2 regions of the Heyndrickxia faecalis genome follow, and region 1 is predicted to be linked to the other one. Evidence: a T-box and tRNA genes for the amino acid it is inferred to sense, from the RefSeq annotation. Region 1 holds a T-box; the other holds one or more tRNA genes.
What was found. The T-box of region 1 lies ahead of trpS (tryptophan--tRNA ligase). A T-box ahead of a tRNA ligase gene usually reads a tRNA of that ligase, here a tRNA-Trp.
Positions count from the first base shown of each region.

Region 2: it encodes a tRNA-Trp, which carries the amino acid that the T-box ahead of trpS (tryptophan--tRNA ligase) is inferred to sense. The anticodon was not compared.

Region 1 covers NZ_CP158453.1:2,574,838-2,581,685, forward strand. Annotated here, with positions in the region: gene ABR335_RS12570 (ABC transporter ATP-binding protein) at 1-537, opposite strand, end outside; gene opp3C (oligopeptide ABC transporter permease) at 556-1,575, opposite strand; gene opp3b (oligopeptide ABC transporter permease) at 1,572-2,504, opposite strand; gene ABR335_RS12585 (peptide ABC transporter substrate-binding protein) at 2,633-4,303, opposite strand; gene ABR335_RS12590 (DUF3899 domain-containing protein) at 4,709-5,047, shown strand; T-box leader at 5,160-5,402, shown strand; gene trpS (tryptophan--tRNA ligase) at 5,464-6,456, shown strand; gene ABR335_RS12600 (YjbA family protein) at 6,493-6,848, opposite strand, start outside.
Region 2 covers NZ_CP158453.1:983,723-990,570, reverse strand. Annotated here, with positions in the region: gene ABR335_RS04575 (zinc-dependent alcohol dehydrogenase family protein) at 1-210, opposite strand, end outside; tRNA gene ABR335_RS04570 (tRNA-Leu) at 598-679, opposite strand; gene ABR335_RS04565 (LLM class flavin-dependent oxidoreductase) at 797-1,816, opposite strand; gene ABR335_RS04560 (hypothetical protein) at 2,190-2,393, shown strand; gene ABR335_RS04555 (YetF domain-containing protein) at 2,397-2,654, shown strand; tRNA gene ABR335_RS04550 (tRNA-Leu) at 2,896-2,977, opposite strand; tRNA gene ABR335_RS04545 (tRNA-Cys) at 2,987-3,060, opposite strand; tRNA gene ABR335_RS04540 (tRNA-Gly) at 3,066-3,140, opposite strand; tRNA gene ABR335_RS04535 (tRNA-Gln) at 3,144-3,215, opposite strand; tRNA gene ABR335_RS04530 (tRNA-His) at 3,223-3,298, opposite strand; tRNA gene ABR335_RS04525 (tRNA-Trp) at 3,307-3,380, opposite strand; tRNA gene ABR335_RS04520 (tRNA-Tyr) at 3,389-3,470, opposite strand; tRNA gene ABR335_RS04515 (tRNA-Thr) at 3,479-3,554, opposite strand; tRNA gene ABR335_RS04510 (tRNA-Phe) at 3,559-3,634, opposite strand; tRNA gene ABR335_RS04505 (tRNA-Asp) at 3,653-3,728, opposite strand; tRNA gene ABR335_RS04500 (tRNA-Met) at 3,741-3,814, opposite strand; tRNA gene ABR335_RS04495 (tRNA-Val) at 3,824-3,899, opposite strand; tRNA gene ABR335_RS04490 (tRNA-Glu) at 3,911-3,982, opposite strand; tRNA gene ABR335_RS04485 (tRNA-Ser) at 3,996-4,085, opposite strand; tRNA gene ABR335_RS04480 (tRNA-Asn) at 4,090-4,164, opposite strand; rRNA gene rrf (5S ribosomal RNA) at 4,171-4,286, opposite strand; rRNA gene ABR335_RS04470 (23S ribosomal RNA) at 4,463-6,848, opposite strand, start outside.

The DNA of each region.
Region 1 (6,848 bases):
CGCAATTAAAATTTTCGGGTTACACGCCAAAGCAATCGCAATGACGACCCTTTGCCGCATCCCGCCGGAAAACTGGTGAGGATACTGTTTGACACGGATTTCCGCATTCGGGATGCCAACAAGCTTCAAAAGCTCAATGGCACGTTTTTTTGCTTCACTTTTATGCATCTTCTGGTGTTTCAAAAGCGGCTCCATAATCTGCTTCCCGATTGTCATGGTCGGATTTAAAGACGTCATCGGATCTTGGAAAATCATTGAAATCTCTTTCCCACGGATCGATTGCATCTTTCTTTCTGACGCTTTGGCAATGTCGACGTCGCCGAACAGGATTTGCCCCGACTTGATTTCCGAATTGTTCGGAGGCAACAGTCGCATAATCGATTTCGTCGTCACCGATTTTCCTGAACCGGATTCCCCTACGATGGCCAATGTTTCCCCTTTATATAAATCAAAACTCACACCGCGGATCGCTTTTACTTCACCGCCAAAAGTGTGAAAGGATATATTCAGGTCTTTCACTTGCAAAATCTTTTCCATTCGGCTTCACCTCATTTCTTAATCGCGCATTTTCGGGTCAAATGCATCACGCAAACCGTCTGCCAGCAGGTTGAAGGCGACAAGCAGCAAACAAATAATCGTGCCCGGCACTGCCATCAAATACGGCAGGAACTGGAATGTCTTATAACCGTCTTCAATCAATGTCCCGAGCGATGCAGCCGGGGACTGGAGCCCGATCCCGATGAAACTTAAAAAGGCTTCGAAGAAAATTGCACTTGGAATGGTGAACATGGTATTGATAATAATCACCCCGGTCAAATTCGGGAGCAGATGTTTAAATAAAATCCGCATGTTCGAAGCGCCAAGTGTTTTTGCCGCCAATACATACTCCATATTTTTCAGCTTTAACACCTGGCCGCGAACAACCCGTGCCATATTCAGCCAGCCGGTGATTACCATCGCAATCGTGATCGAAAAGATTCCCGGTTTAAAGATCAAAAGCATTAAAATCACGACAATCAAGTTCGGAATACCGGACAAAATTTCAATAATCCGCTGCATCACGTTATCGACCTGCCCGCCTTTGTATCCGGATATGAGGCCGTAAGAAACGCCGATGAGCATATCGATCAACGCCGCAAGGAAGGCAATATATAAGGAAATTCTCGTTCCTTGCCATGCCCTTGCAAACAAGTCGCGGCCGAGGGCATCCGTGCCGAACCAGTAATACGTATGAATATGGTTTTGTTCATACATGTTCACTTTTTGCCCGCCAACCGTCTGGGACCCATCAAAAATGCCGAGCTTTTCAATCACAGGAATTCTTGGCGGCAAATTCGCCCTGGAAGTATCTTGTGCGTACGGACCCGATTTGGAAAGATGCGGCCCAATAATCGCCATCAAAATTAAAATCACAATCACAAACAGACTGGCAACCGCGCCTTTGTTTTTGCGGATCCGCATCCATGCATCCTGCATAAAGGACAGTTGCGGTTTGGCGATCAACTCACTTTGTTCGCGATCCGGGGCTGCGGGTTCAAATAATTCTTTCGGCAATGTCTCTACGTTGTTGTTCATGATTTATTCCCCCCGGCCAATCGAATTCTCGGGTCAATGACACCGTATAAAATGTCGACAACTAATGTAATCAAAACTAACAGGAATGAGAAAAAGAGGGTTGTCCCCATAATAATCGGGTAATCATTCATTTGAATGGATTTAACAAATTGTTCGCCAATCCCGGGAACAGCAAAAATTTGTTCCACAACCATCGATCCGGTCATCAAGTTAACGGCAAGCGGCCCAAGCACCGTAATAAGCGGAATCAGCGCGTTCCGGATCGCGTGCTTAAAGGCGATTTGCCCGTAAGAATTCCCTTTTGCTCTCGCCAGCGTAATGTAATCGGAACCGAACACTTCAATCAGCTCCGTTCTCATAAACCGTGCAGCTGTTGCAACCGGAAAAATAGCGAGCGCAATCGTGGGCAATATGGAAGAGGCGAACCCATCCCAAGCTGCAACCGGCAGCCATTGCAGTTTCGCGCCTATCGCATATTGCAGGACTGCGGCAAATACAAACGAGGGAATGGATATACCGAGGACCGAAAGAAATGTGCTTCCGTAGTCAATCCATGTGTTTTGAAACATTGCCGCCAGTACGCCTAGTAATATGCCAATTAACGTGCCGACAATCATGGCCTGAAGCCCCAACTGCAAGGACGGACCCATCCTTTCCACAATCAGCTGCGTAACCGGCTGGTTGTCAAACTGGAAAGAAACGCCGAGATCCCCTTTCAGCAAATTCACCATATAATTTTTATACTGGACAGGCAAAGATTCATTCAGCCCGTATTTCTGGTTCAGGATATGAACCTGTTCCGGTGATAATTTTTGCTGGTTCCGGAACGGGGTCCCCGGCAAAAATTTCATCAGGAAAAACGTAAAAGAAGCAATAATTAATAAGGTAATGCACAAATAAATAATCCTTTGCACAATGTACTTCGTCACACGTGACACCTCCCAAAGAAAAGGAATGTTTAAATTTTTCACATAAAAATCCTCTTAACGGTGAAAAGAGAGTATTTCGGAAAGAAAATACTCTCTTTTACCTTTTTAATTGAGGTCATGCAGTTTTCTTACTTTTGCACATATGCATCTTTAAACGTGTAATCCGGCCCGAATGTATGGTACTCGATCCCTTTTACATACGGTTTAACAAGGCGTAATGTAGCACGTTGATAAATCGGGCCGATCGCCGCATCGTCCATCAGGATTTTTTCAGCTTGCAGCATGATTTGCCAACGTTTTTCCGGATCATTGCCGTATTTGTTCTTCGCTTCATCAATCAGCTTATCGTATTCTTTATTCGAATAGCCGGATTTGTTGTTATCGCCGTTTGTTACAAACAAGTCGAGGAAGGTCATCGGGTCTTTGTAGTCAGGACTCCAACCGGCAACCTGGATGTCATAATCTTGGTTTGTATCCAATTGCAAACGGTTTTTGAATGGTACGTTTTTCAGTTTGATCGTTAACCCAGGAAGATTCTTTTCCAATTGGTTTTGGAAGAATTCGCCTGTTGTTTTTGCGTTATCTGTATCATCACCGAGAATTTCAAGCGTTAAGTTCTTCTTGCCGAGTTCTTTCAACCCTTTTTCCCAATATTTTTTTGCTTCTGTCGGGTTATACTGGAGGTAAGAACCCGATTCCGTACGGAAATCTTTGCCGTTTTTCGGATCTTTTGTAAAGTCTTTCGGCACGAGCCCGTTTGCCGGAATCGAACCGTTAGACAAGACCGTGTCGACATACGATTTTTTATCATAAGCCATCGCCAGTGCCATCCGGATGTTTTTGTTTGCTAAAGCGGTTTTCTTTCCGTTTCTAACTTCATTGTATTTGAAGTAGAAAACGCTTGACTCCGGATTTGTCACAGCTTCTTTGTTATTTTTATATTGTTTCGCATATTCGGCGCTCAAAACAGTCCGGTCGATTTTGCCCGTATTGTACAAGTTGACGCCTGTGCTTGGCGATTTTACAACCTGAACATTGATTTGGCTCAGTTTCACATGTTTCTTGTCATAGTAATTCGGGTTTTTCACGTATTTCCATGTCAAGCCTGTGCCGTTCCAGTCTTTTAATACGAACGGGCCGTTGAACAGCATATTGTCGCTGTTTGTCCCGAATTTGCTGCCTTTTGACTCAACAAATTTTTGGTTGAGCGGCAAATATGTGCCGAAAGCCAGCAATGATTTTAAGTAAGGAACCGGTTTTTCAAGCTGGACTTGCAATGTATGATCGTCAATCGCTTTTACCCCTAAAGTGCTTAGATCTTTTTTGCCAGCATTGATATCCGAAGCGTTTTTAACGACACCAAAGAACATATAAGCATATTGCGACCCTGTCTTCGGATTCACAGCCCTTTGCCAAGAGTAAACAAAGTCTTTTGCTGTAACCGGATCACCGTTTGACCATTTTGCGTCTTTACGGAGCTTAAATGTATACGTTTTGCCGTCTTTGCTGACTGTCGGTTCTTCTTTCGCAATCCCGAGTTTCAGCTCATCATTTTTCCCAACGACATAAAGGCCTTCCATTGTATTACCGAAAACGGTAAAGCTTGCCGCATCCGTTGCAAGTGTCGGATCCCCTGTCGGAAGTTCAGCCGTTTCATCCATATTCAGCACTTGCTTGGTTTTGGATGAACCGCTGCTTGAACCTGAGCTGCTGTTTTTGCTTCCGCCGCCGCATGCGCCGAGGACGAGCGACAGGGCAAAAGCCAGCGTCATAAACACATAAAATTTTGACTTCTTCATCAGCTAACCACCCTTTTTTTATTTTTCTGAAAAGCTAGTGACTTTTCGAATTTAATTATACTAACATTTCACTTTCTTGTACATGTTTTTTTAATCTTTTTTAATTACGTAAAAGGAGTAATAAACCAAAAAGATATTGTCATCTCAATATTGTAACCCCTTACAAATGGTTAAAAAAATTATAAATAAAACTATTAAAATAAATAAACTTTGGTAGGTTTTTTAACAATGTTTTTTGTTTGAAAGCGTTAACAAACGCTTAACTTCCGCGTTCCGTTGTATTTATAATTTTTTCATTAATTTTAATAAATTTAATTTAACTTTAATTTAGGTTTAGATTTTCCGCTATTTCATCTTTTCTTTTGTTCCTGTATAATGAATGAAAATCATTTTGTAGGTGAGCGTATGTTCAAAAAGCTTGTCTGCTGGTTGCTGGCCTCCCAGTTGCTTGTTTTGTTTTTTTCTTTTTTGGTGTATAAGCGGATCGATTTGCTTAGCTATATTAATACTTCATTTACGATCGGGGCACTGTTGATTCTTTTTGCCGCATCGGTTTTCATGGCGCGGACCGGTTTTTTTGACGCGTTTGTTTACGGTTTTCAAAGAATGTCTTCTAAATTTAACGAGGAGGACGTCCGCCCGCTGTCGAAGCTGGTTACCTTGCGTGTTTCCATGCCTTTTCTTACCGGGGTGTCCATGATGGTGCTGATGGCCATCGCCCTTTTTCTGCAAAGTTCGTCATAAAATGCTGGCCGTTTAAAACGATCAGGCAAAGACGGAATCCTACATAAAATGGGCCTTGGCGGACAGCGGTTTTTGACATTTTTCCATCTTTTCATTATAATGATACTGGTATATAGAAGCGATGAAAAAGAAGAGTACATCTGTTTATGGCTTTTCAGAGAGTTTGTGGCTGGTGGAAACAAACATGCCTGCAGGTGGAATGGGCTTTCGAGCTCCGGAGATGAACGGGCGGCCGCCTCATTAGTTTCCGGCGTACGCCTTGCGTTAACCAGGCTCCAATTGGCATTGGAACTAAGCGGCCCGTATTGCCGGGCACTTAGGGTGGCACCGCGGATTTATCCCATTCGTCCCTAATTTTGGTTGAATGGGTTTTTTATTTTTCTGGAAAAATATCCATGCTTTAGGAGGAAGAAAAAATGAGGACGATTTTTTCAGCTATTCAGCCGAGTGGAACGATCCACATCGGGAACTATCTTGGGTCAATGAAGCAGTTTGTGGAATTGCAGAACAGCTTTAATTGCTATTTTTGCATTGCTGACGAGCACGCCATTACCGTCCCGCAAGACCGCCTTGAACTCCGCAAAAACATCAGGAGCCTTGCCGCTTTTTATCTGGCAGTCGGCATTGACCCGAACAAAGCGACGCTCTTTATCCAGTCGGAAGTGCCGGCGCACGCCCAGGCCGCATGGATGCTGCAATGCGTTGCCTATGTCGGCGAGTTGGAAAGGATGACGCAGTTTAAAGACAAATCTGCAGGGAAAGAAAGCGTATCGGCCGGGCTTCTCACATATCCGCCGCTCATGGCCGCTGATATTCTACTGTATAGCACGGATCTTGTGCCGGTCGGTGAGGACCAGAAACAGCATCTCGAGCTGACAAGGGATTTGGCGGAAAGGTTCAATAAACGTTACCTCGAAATTTTTACGCTGCCGGATATTAAGCTTTCCAATTCCGGAGCAAGGATTATGTCGCTGCAGGACCCGATGAAAAAAATGAGCAAATCCGATCCGAATAAAAAAGCATTTATCTCGCTGCTTGATGACCCGAAACTGGTCGACAAAAAGATTAAAAGCGCGGTTACAGACTCAGAAGGCGTGGTCAAATACGACAAAGAGCGGAAACCGGGCATTTCCAATTTGCTCGACATCTATTCCAACTTCAGCAGCTTGACCATTGAAGAGCTGGAACGGAAATATGACGGCGTCGGCTATGGCGCGTTTAAAGCGGATCTCGTTGATGTAGTGAATGAAGGGCTGGCCCCGATCCAAAAACGGTATTATAAACTGATTGAATCGGAGGAACTGGACCGGATTTTAGATGAAGGCGCGGAAAAAGCCAGTATTGTAGCCGGAAATATGCTGAGAAAAATGGAAAATGCGATGGGATTGGGCAGAAAAAAACGCCATTAAGAAAAAAACGAGTTGCGGAGGTTTCGCAACTCGTTTTTACATCAGTTCGCTTTTTTCATTGTGTTCCAGTTCCCATAGTTTTTCAAAAAAAGGCTGCCCTTTGATCATATTTTCGCACAACTGTTCATGCTTTTTGGACCAGCCTGTTTTTGTTTCTGCATAAAGCCGCTCCCACGCATCTTCAAAAGGCATAAACTGGATGTGTTCATACTGCTCCGGGCACCACTCTGTATACCAGTACCGCACTTCCGCCGTATTTTTCGAGGAATAGAGCTGGTCGAGCGCCATAAATAACAGCTGCTTTAATTGTCGTTCCCTTCTTGTCAGCCCCTGCATGCACTCCGGCGACGGGGATAAAATATGATGTTCTTTCGGATTGCTGCGGTTTTCAA
Region 2 (6,848 bases), 1.6 Mb from region 1:
CTCATGCCCAAGAGCCATCGGTAAAGGCCGGGGTCTGCTGCCATTTATAACAGACAAATCCGAGTGGCACAAACTGGCCGCCTTCATCTTGACAAGCACTTCTCCTTGTTGCGGTTCATCGAGTTCCAATGTTTCAATTTTAATCGGTTTGCTTGCTGCATATGGCATAGCAGCACCTGATTCCCGTAGTACAGCAGCTCTGATCTTCACTCTCACCCATCTCCTCTGAAATTCGTTATGTATCAGCGCACTTGAACGGCTTTCAAAGCCTACGAATATCACTTATATGCTTTGTTTTCGGCGAATTGGGATTGCTGAACAAATCCGGAACGCCCGGAACTAGCTGATATGCTTCATAGCCTTGATAAGTATAGTGATTTGTGTCTAGATTCGCTATTATTAAATTCTTTATTTTATTTTACGACTGAATAATGAAAAAAACAAATAAGCAGCCTTTAGTAAATGCAAACCGAAATTCATCCCTTTCCTTCTGCCCTTCACCGATTGAAGAGAGTGACTTCTGCCGGAAAATGAAAAAACGCTCCTTACTAGATTATAAGGAACGTTTTACCGAAAAACTGAAATGTGATCTTTTGATACCGGTGGTCGGGGTCGAACCGACACTCCCGAAGGAACACGATTTTGAGTCGTGCGCGTCTGCCAATTCCGCCACACCGGCATGATCCTATGAATCGCAAACAAAGCTGTTTGTTATGTCACTTTTATAATTATATCCAGATCGTAAAAAATGTCAATAACCATTTTGTGAAAAAGGGAAGCAAAACAGCTCCCCTATTCACGCATGATCTTCCTTCAGTTCACTTAGGATCTCATAAGACCGCAGCCGCTCTTCATGGTTGTAAATATGCGATACAAACATCAACTCATCGACCTGTGTATCATCCAAAAATTCTTCCATTTTCTCTTTGATTGTCTGTTTTGAACCGATAAAAGCATATTCAAGCTGACGCAATGCCGCTTCTTTTTCAAACGGAGTCCAAATCCCGTTCATGCTATCGACAGGCGGCTGCAGCGTCTGCGATTTTCCACGGATAACGCCGAGGAAAAACTGGTACAGGCTTGTTGCGATCCTTTCTGCTTCTGCATCTGTGTCAGCTGCTACGCCATTCACACACGCAATCACATATGGCTTTTGCAAATACTTGGACGGTTTGAAGTTCTCCCGATAAAGGTATAAAGCATCAAACAATTGCGCTGGTGCAAAATGGCTTGCAAACGAAAACGGCAGGCCGAGCCTGGCAGCAAGTGTGGCACTGTATGTACTTGACCCAAGAAGCCAAACCGGAACATCCACCCCTTCTGCCACGACGGCCCGTGCATACGTCCTGCGTTCTTTATCCGAGAGAAAATAGTTCATCAGTTCTTGGACATTATCCGGAAAATCCATTTCCCCGCCCCTTAAATTCCTTCTGAGCGCCGCAGCTGTCAATTGGTCTGTACCCGGCGCACGGCCAAGGCCGAGATCAATTCTGCCTGGATAGATGGAACCCAGTGTTCCAAACTGCTCAGCCACGACAAGCGGTGCATGATTTGGAAGCATCACACCGCCAGACCCGACACGGATGGTTTTCGTCCCTGCCGCTATATACCCGACTAAAACAGCCGTTGCAGAGCTGGCTACTCCCACCATATTATGGTGCTCCGCGAGCCAGTATCGTTTGTAGCCCCAATTTTCAACATGCTGTGCGAGGCTTAGGCTATTTTTAAACGAATCTGCCGGTGTCTTTCCAGATAAAACGGGGATCAAATCTAAAACCGAAAATGCAACGTCATTCAACTTTTTTTGACTACCCATTGTCCGCTTCCTTTCCTTCTACTCGTGAAGATAGATCTATTGTAAAATAACAGATTCCCAAAACAAAATGATTTGCCTAACCTGTCCGGTGTATCCCAATGATGAGAACGTTCGTTTATGATACTGAAATTAAGGGAAAATGCAATGAAAAACAGTGCTCGTATGATCGGACCCATGGGCGTTGGGTGTTTCGGGTACAAGCTTCCCAATAGAAGCAGCAGAAAGAGCATTGGTATCCAAACTTCATGAAGTTGGCGAAATGGAAAATAGACTGCTTGTTGAAGCAGTATGCATAACTGGATCAATCGTTGGAAAGCCCCGTAAAAGTGAACAATCGAGAGAAAACCGGACCTTTTAAAGGAGGGGGTTAGCGATGCAAATTGGCATGGACTTATTAAAATTGATTATGGGCTTTCTTGCGCTCATTTTTTGTCTAAAATGTACCGGCGCCAAAAGCATTTCAAACCTTACGCCAATCGACTTCATCTGGAGCATAATGCTGTCTGAAATCGTCGGCAACGGCCTTTATGACCCAAGTGTAAAATGGTACTACATTCTTGTGATGCTTTCTGTTTAGGTCATCATTAAAATCATTTTTGACATCCTCATTTATCGCTATGATAAACTGGAAAAATTCCTTATCGGGGATAAAACGGTGATTATCGATAAAGGAAAAATTAACAAAGTCGTACTGAAAAAAAATAAAATTGATATGAATCAACTGTCGGAGTTATTGAGAAAGCAGGGCGTATTTTTGCTTGATGAAATTGACCAGGCCTATCTTGAAAAAGATGGGACGATTACGGTAAAAAAAAGAAAAAACAACCCTAGTAAATAGTAGGCTGCCCAGTTCTGTTCTCATTATAAAAGGAAAATCTAAGATAGTATTTCCAAACCTTTCTTATTAGATCAATTCCCTTTTTGTACAAGTTAAACAACTATAGATACTCACAAGTGTACGCTTTCAAGCAGCCACTTAAATTGGCCTCGGCTTCAATAATATAATTGCAATAAAAAAACGCTTCTCTTTATCTTGAGAAGCGTTCCATTTGGCATCAGCTTTCAATGTGATGCTATTATACCGGTGGTCGGGGTCGAACCGACACTCCCGAAGGAACACGATTTTGAGTCGTGCGCGTCTGCCAATTCCGCCACACCGGCATGATATGATGGAGGCGGCAACCGGAATCGAACCGGTGATAAAGGTTTTGCAGACCTCTGCCTTACCTCTTGGCTATGCCGCCATCAATGGAGCGGAAGACGGGATTCGAACCCGCGACCCCCACCTTGGCAAGGTGATGTTCTACCACTGAACTACTTCCGCATACTGGGCCAGCTGGATTCGAACCAGCGCATGACGGAGTCAAAGTCCGTTGCCTTACCGCTTGGCTATGGCCCAATAAATATGGGGCGGATGGTGGGAATCGAACCCACGAATGCCGGAGCCACAATCCGGTGCGTTAACCACTTCGCCACAACCGCCATCATAATGGCAGGGGCAGTAGGAATCGAACCCACACTGGAGGTTTTGGAGACCTCTGTTCTACCTTTAAACTATGCCCCTTTAAAAAATGGAGGGGGACGGATTCGAACCGCCGAACCCTGAGGGAGCGGATTTACAGTCCGCCGCGTTTAGCCACTTCGCTACCCCTCCATATTGCGTGGTGCCGGCCAGAGGACTTGAACCCCCAACCTACTGATTACAAGTCAGTTGCTCTACCAATTGAGCTAGACCGGCCAAATGGTGGCTCGGGACGGAATCGAACCGCCGACACAAGGATTTTCAGTCCTTTGCTCTACCGACTGAGCTACCGAGCCACAATTATGTAAAATGGATGGCGGTCCCGACGGGAATCGAACCCGCGATCTCCTGCGTGACAGGCAGGCGTGATAACCGCTACACTACGGGACCTTTATATGTAAATTGCGGGGGCAGGATTTGAACCTGCGACCTTCGGGTTATGAGCCCGACGAGCTACCAGACTGCTCCACCCCGCGATGATAAAATGGTGGAGGATGACGGGATCGAACCGCCGACCCTCTGCTTGTAAGGCAGACGCTCTCCCAGCTGAGCTAATCCTCCAGTTATAATGATGACCCGTACGGGATTCGAACCCGTGTTACCGCCGTGAAAGGGCGGTGTCTTAACCGCTTGACCAACGGGCCATATGGATCATGACGGAGAGCAAGGGATTCGAACCCTTGAGACAGCTTTTAGCCGCCTACACGATTTCCAATCGTGCTCCTTCGGCCTCTCGGACAGCTCTCCATGATGGCTCCGCAGGTAGGATTCGAACCTACGACCGATCGGTTAACAGCCGATTGCTCTACCACTGAGCTACTGCGGAATACAAGCCCGGCAGCGTCCTACTCTCGCAGGGGGAAACCCCCAACTACCATCGGCGCTGGAAAGCTTAACTTCCGTGTTCGGGATGGGAACGGGTGTGACCTTTCCGCCATCGCCACCGGACCTTAATGACAAAAATCATTATAACAAAGTTTTCATTTCTTATCAACAGGAATTATGTGATTCCCTGAAAACCGGATGGGAGAAAAAACTGTAAACGGAGAATGCGTTTTTACTTCTAACTTTGAGAATTGTCTAGCTCCAGCGCACCTTTTTCAAGGCGGCCTTCACTTTTCTATTTGGTTAAGTCCTCGATCGATTAGTATCCGTCAGCTCCACGCGTCGCCGCGCTTCCACCCCGGACCTATCAACCTGATCATCTTTCAGGGATCTTACCAGTATAAACTGTGGGAAATCTCATCTTGAGGGGGGCTTCATGCTTAGATGCTTTCAGCACTTATCCCTTCCGCACATAGCTACCCAGCGATGCCTTTGGCAAGACAACTGGTACACCAGCGGTGCGTCCATCCCGGTCCTCTCGTACTAAGGACAGCTCCTCTCAAATTTCCTGCGCCCGCGACGGATAGGGACCGAACTGTCTCACGACGTTCTGAACCCAGCTCGCGTACCGCTTTAATGGGCGAACAGCCCAACCCTTGGGACCGACTACAGCCCCAGGATGCGATGAGCCGACATCGAGGTGCCAAACCTCCCCGTCGATGTGGACTCTTGGGGGAGATCAGCCTGTTATCCCCAGGGTAGCTTTTATCCGTTGAGCGATGGCCCTTCCATGCGGAACCACCGGATCACTAAGCCCGACTTTCGTCCCTGCTCGACTTGTAAGTCTCGCAGTCAAGCTCCCTTATGCCTTTACACTCTGCGAATGATTTCCAACCATTCTGAGGGAACCTTTGGGCGCCTCCGTTACCTTTTAGGAGGCGACCGCCCCAGTCAAACTGCCTGCCTGACACTGTCTCCCACCCCGGTAAGGGGTGCGGGTTAGAATTTCAATACAGCCAGGGTAGTATCCCACCGATGCCTCCGCCGAAGCTGGCGCTCCGGTTTCCAAGGCTCCTACCTATCCTGTACAAGCTGTACCGAAATTCAATATCAGGCTGCAGTAAAGCTCCATGGGGTCTTTCCGTCCTGTCGCGGGTAACCTGCATCTTCACAGGTACTATAATTTCACCGAGTCTCTCGTTGAGACAGTGCCCAGATCGTTACACCTTTCGTGCGGGTCAGAACTTACCTGACAAGGAATTTCGCTACCTTAGGACCGTTATAGTTACGGCCGCCGTTTACTGGGGCTTCAGTTCAGAGCTTCGCCTTACGGCTAACCCCTCTCCTTAACCTTCCAGCACCGGGCAGGTGTCAGCCCCTATACTTCGCCTTGCGGCTTCGCAGAGACCTGTGTTTTTGCTAAACAGTCGCCTGGGCCTATTCACTGCGGCTTCCCGGGGCATACACCCCAAAAAGCACCCCTTCTCCCGAAGTTACGGGGTCATTTTGCCGAGTTCCTTAACGAGAGTTCTCTCGCTCACCTTAGGATTCTCTCCTCGCCTACCTGTGTCGGTTTGCGGTACGGGCGCCTTTCACCTCACTAGAGGCTTTTCTTGGCAGTGTGGAATCAGGAACTTCGGTACTAAAATTTCCCTCGCCATCACAGCTCCGCCTTGGCGCGAAGGATTTGCCTCCGCACCGGCCTAACTGCTTGGACGCGATCAACCAGTGTCGCGCTTGCCCTATCCTCCTGCGTCCCCCCATCGTTCAAACGGTGAAGAGGCGGTACAGGAATATCAACCTGTTGTCCATCGCCTACGCCTTTCGGCCTCGGCTTAGGCCCCGACTAACCCTGAGCGGACGAGCCTTCCTCAGGAAACCTTAGGCATTCGGTGGAAGGGATTCTCACCCTTCTTTCGCTACTCATACCGGCATTCTCACTTCTAAGCACTCCACCGGTCCTTCCGGTCCGGCTTCAACGCCCTTAGAACGCTCTCCTACCACGGACACCAAATGGTGTCCATCCGCAGCTTCGGTGATACGTTTAGCCCCGGTACATTTTCGGCGCAGCGTCACTCGACCAGTGAGCTATTACGCACTCTTTGAATGATGGCTGCTTCTAAGCCAACATCCTGGTTGTCTAAGCAACGCCACATCCTTTTCCACTTAACGTATACTTTGGGACCTTAGCTGGCGGTCTGGGCTGTTTCCCTTTCGACCATGGATCTTATCACTCACAGTCTGACTCCCAAGCATAAGTTTTTGGCATTCGGAGTTTGTCTGAATTCGGTAACCCGATGAGGGCCCCTCGTCCAAACAGTGCTCTACCTCCAAAACTCTTCGCTTGAGGCTAGCCCTAAGGCTATTTCGGAGAGAACCAGCTATCTCCAAGTTCGATTGGAATTTCTCCGCTACCCACACCTCATCCCCGCACTTTTCAACGTGCGTGGGTTCGGGCCTCCAGCAAGTGTTACCTTGCCTTCACCCTGGACATGGGTAGATCACCTGGTTTCGGGTCTGCGGCCTCATACTCTTTCGCCCTGTTCAGACTCGCTTTCGCTGCGGCTCCGCTTCTTCAGCTTAACCTTGCATGAGACCGTAACTCGCCGGTTCATTCTACAAAAGGCACGCCATCACCCGTTAACGGGCTCTGACTACTTGTAGGCACACGGTTTCAGGATCTCT